DNA from 2 places in the Bacillus sp. UNC322MFChir4.1 genome. Region 2 is predicted to be linked to the other one. Evidence: riboswitches for the same ligand, from Rfam matches in the RefSeq annotation. Region 2 holds a riboswitch; the other holds the start of a gene.

Region 1 (3,758 bases), on a different contig from region 2:
TATTGGTATACGTGCTGGTGAAAAAATTACGGGAAATGAATCTTATTATTTACCTGTTGGGATTAAAAAGGAGGGTTATAAATGATGAACTTTTTACTTTATTTAGCAGTTTCACTCGGTCTTTTATGTATCGGTCTGTTTCTAATGGAAGTGACAACAAAAGTGAAGGAATTTTCATTAATGGCTAAAGGGAATCGTGCAGCAAGCTACGCACTTGGAGGAAGGCTTCTTGGTCTTGCTATCGTTTTGTATTCGGCTACTGCTCATTCTGTTTCACTAATGGATATGGCTTTATGGGGAGGGATTGGAATTTTAGCACAAATCGTTGTATTTTATTTAGCCGAATTGTGCACACCGCGTTTTAACATTAATCAAAGCATCGAAGAAGATAACCAAGCCGTCGGAATTTTCCTTATGTTTTTATCAATTTCTATCGGAATTGTGATTGCTGGGTGTTTAACATATTAAAAAACCATAAAAATTAGTATTAGAATAAGAGTGTTTCGAGTCTAAATCGCTTTCTATATAAATTAGTTTTACTTTTTCGATATATAAGTTGCGACTATGCAAAAGAAAAGGAGTCTGCACTTGGTTTCTCCTTTTCTTTTACATTGCGTCTGGCCCACCGAAAAAGAATGGTTTTATGTCGTTATTAATTTGGATTTATATAAAAAATACTTGTTGTAACAAAAAAAGTTTGAATTCAAAGTGTTGACATCTATTTTAAATAGGAGTAACATTTTTCTTGTAACTAAATATGTCTCTGTTAGGTGAGGCTCCTGTATAGAGAGATGCTACTGCCCAAAAATGTCGAGAGACGCCAATGGGTCAACAAGAATGATCGAATTAAGGTCTTTTTTAATGTAGCTGGTTAAGAACCTATGCTATACAGTGCTAAAGCTCGGCGAGGGAGAGGTGCAATTGTTTTTAATATAGGCTACATGATATGTAGTTGTATTAAACGTTGCTTATTTATGTATGTTCAGACCTTTACTCGCTCTCGGGTAAAGGTCTTTTTTATTACGGTGTATCAATTATACATAGCTAAAAATAATCATTTGAGGAGGTGAGGAGCAATGTCAGCTTCGGACTCGGTTCCGTTACCCAGGTATTTCGAAAATAGAATGTGTGATGTAGGTAGGAAACGACTTGTTCCTCCCTCTATATCTGTAAATAGATAAATTGAGAAACAATGAGTTTCTTCCTGCATGTGCGAAGGAGGAGACGGACGATGTTATATGTAAACAAACGAGAGGGAATTATAAATAATATTACTCATAAAAAAACGATAAAAGTGCAAGAGGTTTTACAAAAGAATAATGAAATGCTAATGGAAGTCGCGATTCGAGATGTAAAATCTGTATACGCTTATTTTAAAACAACAAGAAATGGCCTTTCTGTTAAAGAGGCAAAAAGACGAATTGTACAATATGGGAAAAATGAACGATATGTGAATAAAAAAGTGATGTTGACTCATATGGTGATGAAGTTGATGGGAATAGTAAATCTGTTTGAAAAGGAAGCAAATCAAACGAACGCAAAAACAGTTACTGTTTTAAGAGTGGCAAATGATAAAGTGAATGGGATAGATAAAGATTCTGAGATGATGAATATTCCAATAGAAGAATTAGTCCCAGGAGATGTGATTTGCCTTTCAGCAGGTGATACTGTACCAGCTGATGCACGCATTATTTATGCAAAAGATGTACTAGTTGATGAATCTCCTTTATCGGGAAAAGAGATACTTGTAGAAAAGTATGAAAGCTGTTATCATATTGAAAAAAAACGATTTATGCCATTAAAACGCATAAAAGACTATAATCCACTTTGTCTTGAAAATTTATGCTATCAAGGTACTCATGTCGTTAGTGGCACAGCAAAAGCAGTTGTTGTTTCGACCGGAAATAATACGTATGTGGAACTATTACATCAATGCTGTAAGTAATATTTATGGATGCTAAATAAAGCAAATCATTGTATAATAAAAATTACAATCATTATTTGATTATACAACCTTGCGTCATGACGTGAGGTTTTTATTTTTGTCATTAGGAGATGGATTATGAAAAAAGTATTATTAGTAGATGGTATGGCATTGTTATTTCGTGCCTTTTATGCAACAAGTGTGTACGGACAATTTATGAAAAGACAAGATGGCATTCCGACGAACGGGATACATGGTTATATGAAGCATTTATTAACAGCAGCTAGTACAATTGAGCCGACTCATATCGTAACGTGCTGGGATATGGGGAGTACAACGTTTCGAACAGAAGCATTTTCAAATTATAAGGCAAATCGCGGAGCACCGCCAGAAGAATTAATTCCACAATTTGATCTAGTGCAAGAAATGACTACGCATTTGTCTGTCCCAGTTATTGGTATGAAAGGATATGAAGCTGATGACTGTATTGGGACATTAGCTAAAACATATCAACATGAAGCAGAAGTATTTATTTTAACAGGTGATACAGATTTACTACAGCTTGTTGATACAAAAATTACAGTTATGCTTCTTCGAAAAGGAATTGGAAATTATGAATTTTACACGCCTGGAAAAATCATGGAGGAAAAAGGCGTAGAGCCGTGGCAAATTGTTCATGCAAAGGCATTTATGGGTGATTCAAGTGACAACTATCCAGGTGTTAAAGGCATTGGTGAAAAGACTGCCTATAAGCTTATTCAAGAGCACGGAACAGTTGCAGGTGTCTTAGAAAACATTACATTATTAACAAAAGCACAGCGCACAAAAATTGAAAGTGACTTAGATAATTTGCACATGTCACTACAACTTGCACAAATTCATTGTGAAGTGCCAATTTCTTGCCAATTAGAAGAAGCATTTCACACAATAGATAAGGAAAAAATACATTTCGTTTGTGAGAAAATGCACTGGGGCAGACCAGAAATGTTTGTAAATATGCTATAGAAAAAGGCTTTTGAAAAGAACTTATATTAGAGATAACGCCCGATCAAATTCGTAATTTGATCGGGCGTTATTATTTATATAAAGATAAATGGTAACTACTCAGTCACTCTATAAAAAAAGGCGGAAAAGTATTTTTTTAAATGGCCTGGGAGGGACTGGCCATACATAGAAGCGGTTAGGACCTATTTCTGCCACATGCAATGTTTAAAACACAAGGAGAAAGCAAGTGGTGGTTATGCTTTGCTCTACACAGCAGCTTATATGTTGAAAAATGAAAAAGATGTATCTAGAGCTGGTTTCTACAATTGTGAAGTTTCTTTAGAAAGATAGTAAATAAGCTGTTTATAAATTTATCCCGCATTAACGGGCAGTAATACTCCCACTTCAAAATTCAGCGAAAGCATTGTCCAGCTCCAGCGGCAGAATCTCCAGTCGTTTCGCCCCCTCGGACGAGGCAAAAAGCGCCTCTTTGTCAGGGGCTCCAACGCCCTGCGATTCTGAGCGAGCCGCTTCCGCTTTTCTTAAGAAGTTAGGTGGGAGATAAACTGCCCGTAAAAGCCCGATTGGTTCAACTAATAATCAGTGGGGGATGAAGAAAACCCCCACTGATTAAAGTTTCACTTTATATTTGAATAGTAAGACAGAAGACATACAAAACGAACGTGAAAATATACGTAGTTTTCATTTGGATTTCAAATAGATTTCACAAGAATCTATTATTATTACACAATACAGATAATTATTTATCTTTTATATAAATAAAATCTTATAACGGCTCCCCCGCTCCAAGATTCAAAGAGAACCGAGGAGCAGGGGATGAAAAAACTCT
Region 2 (3,758 bases):
CTGTCTGGATACTTATTGTATTACGCTTTATTCAAGGGGCAGCTGGTTCAGCGGGGATTGTACTTTCACGTGCGATTGTGAGAGATTTATACACGGGTTCAGAGCTTACGAAATTCTTTGCTGCTTTAATGTTAGTGAACGGAGCTGCTCCAATCTTCGCACCTATTATTGGGGGACAAATTTTAAGCTTTGCTTCTTGGCACTGGGTATTCATTGTATTAAGTATAGTAAGTGGGCTTATGTTGTTAAGTGTTATTTTTATATTGCCAGAAACGTTGCATGAAGAAAAAAGAACCGCAGGTGGATGGGGAGAGAGTTTATCACATTATAAACGCTTACTACAAGATCGTATATTTATGGGCTATGCACTTTCGCAAGGATTTATTACAGCAGCGATGTTTGCTTATATTTCAGGTTCACCGTTTGTCATTCAAAATATTTTTGGTGCTTCGCCGCAATTATATAGTTTATTTTTTGCAATTAACGGTTTTGGGATAATCATGGCATCGCAAGTCACAGGGCGTTTAGCAGGAAAAATGAAAGAACGTACCTTATTAGTAACAGGACTTCTTTTGGCTTTATTCGGGGGTACAATGCTACTTCTGGTTATTTTGCTGGTCCCTTCTTTAATAGGAGTATTAATCTGCTTCTTTATGATTGTTTCTAGCGTAGGGATTGTTGGGACAACTGGATTTACGTTAGCGATGCAAAATCAGCAAAAAGCGGCGGGAAGCGCTGCAGCACTATTAGGACTGTTACCTTTTATCTCTGGCGCTGTAGTAGCACCTTTAGTTGGCATTCAAGGAGAGCAGACAGCTGTACCAATGGGAGTAACAATTGTTTGTTGTCATATTGGTGCGATGCTTAGCTTTATCATTTTAACGAAACGAACAAAAAATTAAAAAACTTAGTAACTACTCAGTCACTCTATGAAAAAAACGACAGAATAGCATTTTTTTAATGGCCTGGGAGGGACTGGCTATGGATAGGAGCGGTCAGAGTTTTTTCCTGCCACGCGCACAGTTTTAAAACAAAGAAAGGTAACAAGGTGTAGGTCCACCCTTACCCAGCTATTCGTGGGCAGTAAGACCCCTACCTTAGGATTGAGAGAGAAACGAAGAAGATAGGTGGGGGCAACTGCCCGGAAATGACGAAAGACGCCAATGGGTAGAATAGGTACTGTCGGATTAAGACTTTACTTAAGCTGGACTAAATAGATAAGGGAAATAATTTTTTACATTTCAAAGAGTAATATAATAAAAGTGGAAACGCCATCATGTGAGGATGAATCAACATAGTGAGTATGTTGATTTATTTTTATTTGAACAACGTTTTAAAAATTTAGATTATTCTGTATAATGTAAAGCAAAACTTTTTTAAATTATACAGTGAGGCGGTCAAAGATATGAAAAATGTGAAAGAAATGATCAAAATTGAAGATATTCTCGTAGCTTATAATACGCTAAAAGATGTGATTCGAAATACGTCTTTAGAACGTGATCCCATTTTATCTGAGAAATATCAATGTAACGTCTATTTAAAACGAGAGGACTTACAGGTTGTTCGTTCTTTTAAAATACGAGGTGCCTATAACTGTATTAGTAGTTTACCGATAGAAGATTTAAAAAAAGGGATTGTCTGCGCTAGCGCTGGTAATCATGCACAAGGCGTAGCTTATACATGTCATAAATTACAAATTCCAGCAAAGATTTTTATGCCAAATACAACACCAAGTCAAAAGGTATCACAAGTACGCTTTTTCGGTGGAGATTACGTAGAAGTAATATTGCAAGGAGATACATTTGACAGCTCATATAGGCAAGCTGTCAAATATTGTGAAGAGTTTGGATTAACATTTATTCATCCGTTTGATGATCCAAGGGTTATTGCAGGACAAGGAACGATTGGTGTAGAAATTTTACATGATACGGATTGTACGATTGATTATATGTTTATGGGAATTGGCGGAGGAGGCTTAGCAGCGGGAGTTGGAACATACATAAAAGGGATTAGTCCTTTAACGAAAATTGTTGGAGTGGAACCAGAAGGAGCGGCTTCGATGACAGAGGCATTTGCACAAGGAGAGGTTGTTACGCTTCCACACATTGATTCATTTGTGGACGGAACAGCGGTTAAACAAGTTGGTCATCTTACATATGAAATTTGTAAACGCATATTGGATGATATTGTTGCTGTACCGGAAGGGAAAGTATGTACAACATTACTTGAACTTTATAATAAAAATGCGATTGTAGCAGAACCATCTGGTGCATTGCCAATTGCGGCGCTTGATTTATACAGAGATGAAATTCGCGGAAAGACAGTTGTTTGTATCGTAAGTGGCGGCAATAATGATATTGATCGGATGCAAGAAACAAAGGAAAGATCTTTAATTTATGAGGGATTAAAGCATTATTTTATTATTAATTTCCCGCAGCGGCCCCGGGCGTTACGTGAGTTTCTAGATAACGTACTCGGACCACATGATGATATTACTCGTTTTGAATATACGAAGAAGAATAATAAAGATAATGGTCCGGCACTAGTTGGAATTGAGTTACAGCAGAAAGAAGATTATGAGCCTCTTATTAGAAGGATGGAAGAAAAGGGAATACATTATATGGAAATCAATCACAATCCGACATTATTTAATCTATTAATTTAAAAGGAGTCTTGAAAATGAATTTAGAAAAAAGGAAGTCAGCTGAAGAAGAAATTGTAGAACTAAAGGAGCTTGTGAAAGAGTTGCATGGTTCTATTCATCAACTCCAAGCAGAGGTGCAGCAACTGCGGCATGAAAGGCCAGTTGTGCAAATGAAAAAAGGAATCGAATGGACACCAAAAATGGTTGGAGAAGTTGGAGGCTTAATTTTAGGTGCTCTTGCAATTATCGGTATCTTTTGGTGAAAAAGAAAGGTTTGCAGCTTATGCCGCAAACCTTTTTACATTAAATAACGTAAATAAATATATGCATGTGATAAAAGTAGTGCAACAATTGTTAGTGGTAACCCAATTTTTAAGAAATCCATGTAAGAGAAACCGCATCCTTCACGTTTGGCAATTCCTGCTACAACGACGTTGGCAGAAGCACCAATTAGCGTACCGTTTCCTCCTAAGCAAGCTCCAAGTGATAACGCCCACCATAATACTTCGACTTGCGGAGAATCTGCCCCGAGTCCAAGCCCGCTTGCTAAGTTTTGAATAAGCGGAATCATTGTTGCGACAAATGGAATGTTATCAATTGTGGCAGAAGCGCCGCCGGATACCCATAAAATTAAGATAGATGCGTAGCCGATATCTCCATTTGTTACGTCCAATACTTTTTTGGCAAGTGAGGAAATAAGCCCGATATCAACAAGTGCACCGACAAGAACGAATAAACCTGCAAAGAAGAAAATCGTTACCCATTCAATATGCGCAAATACATTTTCTATTTCGTGCTCTTTTACACCGATTAGCATTAAAAGGACAGCGCCAAGTAGAGCGATAACGGCAGCATCAACATGAATAATAGAATGGAAAATAAATCCAAGTATTGTGAGTCCTAAAATGGATAAAGACTTAACGAGTAAAGTGCGATCGCGAATATATTCAGTTTCGTTTAAAGACATCAGTTTCTGAATTTGTTCGTCTGTTGTTTTTAATTTGTTACGATACATGAAATATAAAATAAGTAACGTAACGGCAGAAATAATAGCAACAATCGGTGCTAAATTCAGTAAAAATGCATTAAAATCAAGATGCTTATTTGCAGATCC

Evidence for each region. Region 2 has a riboswitch for magnesium ahead of ilvA (threonine ammonia-lyase IlvA). Riboswitches for the same ligand answer to the same signal wherever they lie in the genome.
Region 1: linked by a shared signal. The riboswitch ahead of BR72_RS17405 (P-type ATPase actuator domain-containing protein) and the one ahead of ilvA (threonine ammonia-lyase IlvA) in region 2 are both predicted to bind magnesium.

Annotation. Positions count from the first base shown of each region.
Region 1 is NZ_KN050809.1:29,723-33,480, reverse strand. Features, by position in the region: gene BR72_RS17415 (glutathionylspermidine synthase family protein) at 1-85, shown strand, start outside; gene BR72_RS17410 (DUF350 domain-containing protein) at 82-468, shown strand; M-box (ykoK) riboswitch at 756-921, shown strand; gene BR72_RS17405 (P-type ATPase actuator domain-containing protein) at 1,232-1,945, shown strand; gene BR72_RS17400 (5'-3' exonuclease) at 2,063-2,929, shown strand.
Region 2 is NZ_JQKQ01000012.1:69,206-72,963, reverse strand. Features, by position in the region: gene BR72_RS05650 (multidrug effflux MFS transporter) at 1-902, shown strand, start outside; M-box (ykoK) riboswitch at 1,139-1,204, shown strand; gene ilvA (threonine ammonia-lyase IlvA) at 1,406-2,665, shown strand; gene BR72_RS05640 (hypothetical protein) at 2,680-2,907, shown strand; gene BR72_RS05635 (ArsB/NhaD family transporter) at 2,943-3,758, opposite strand, start outside.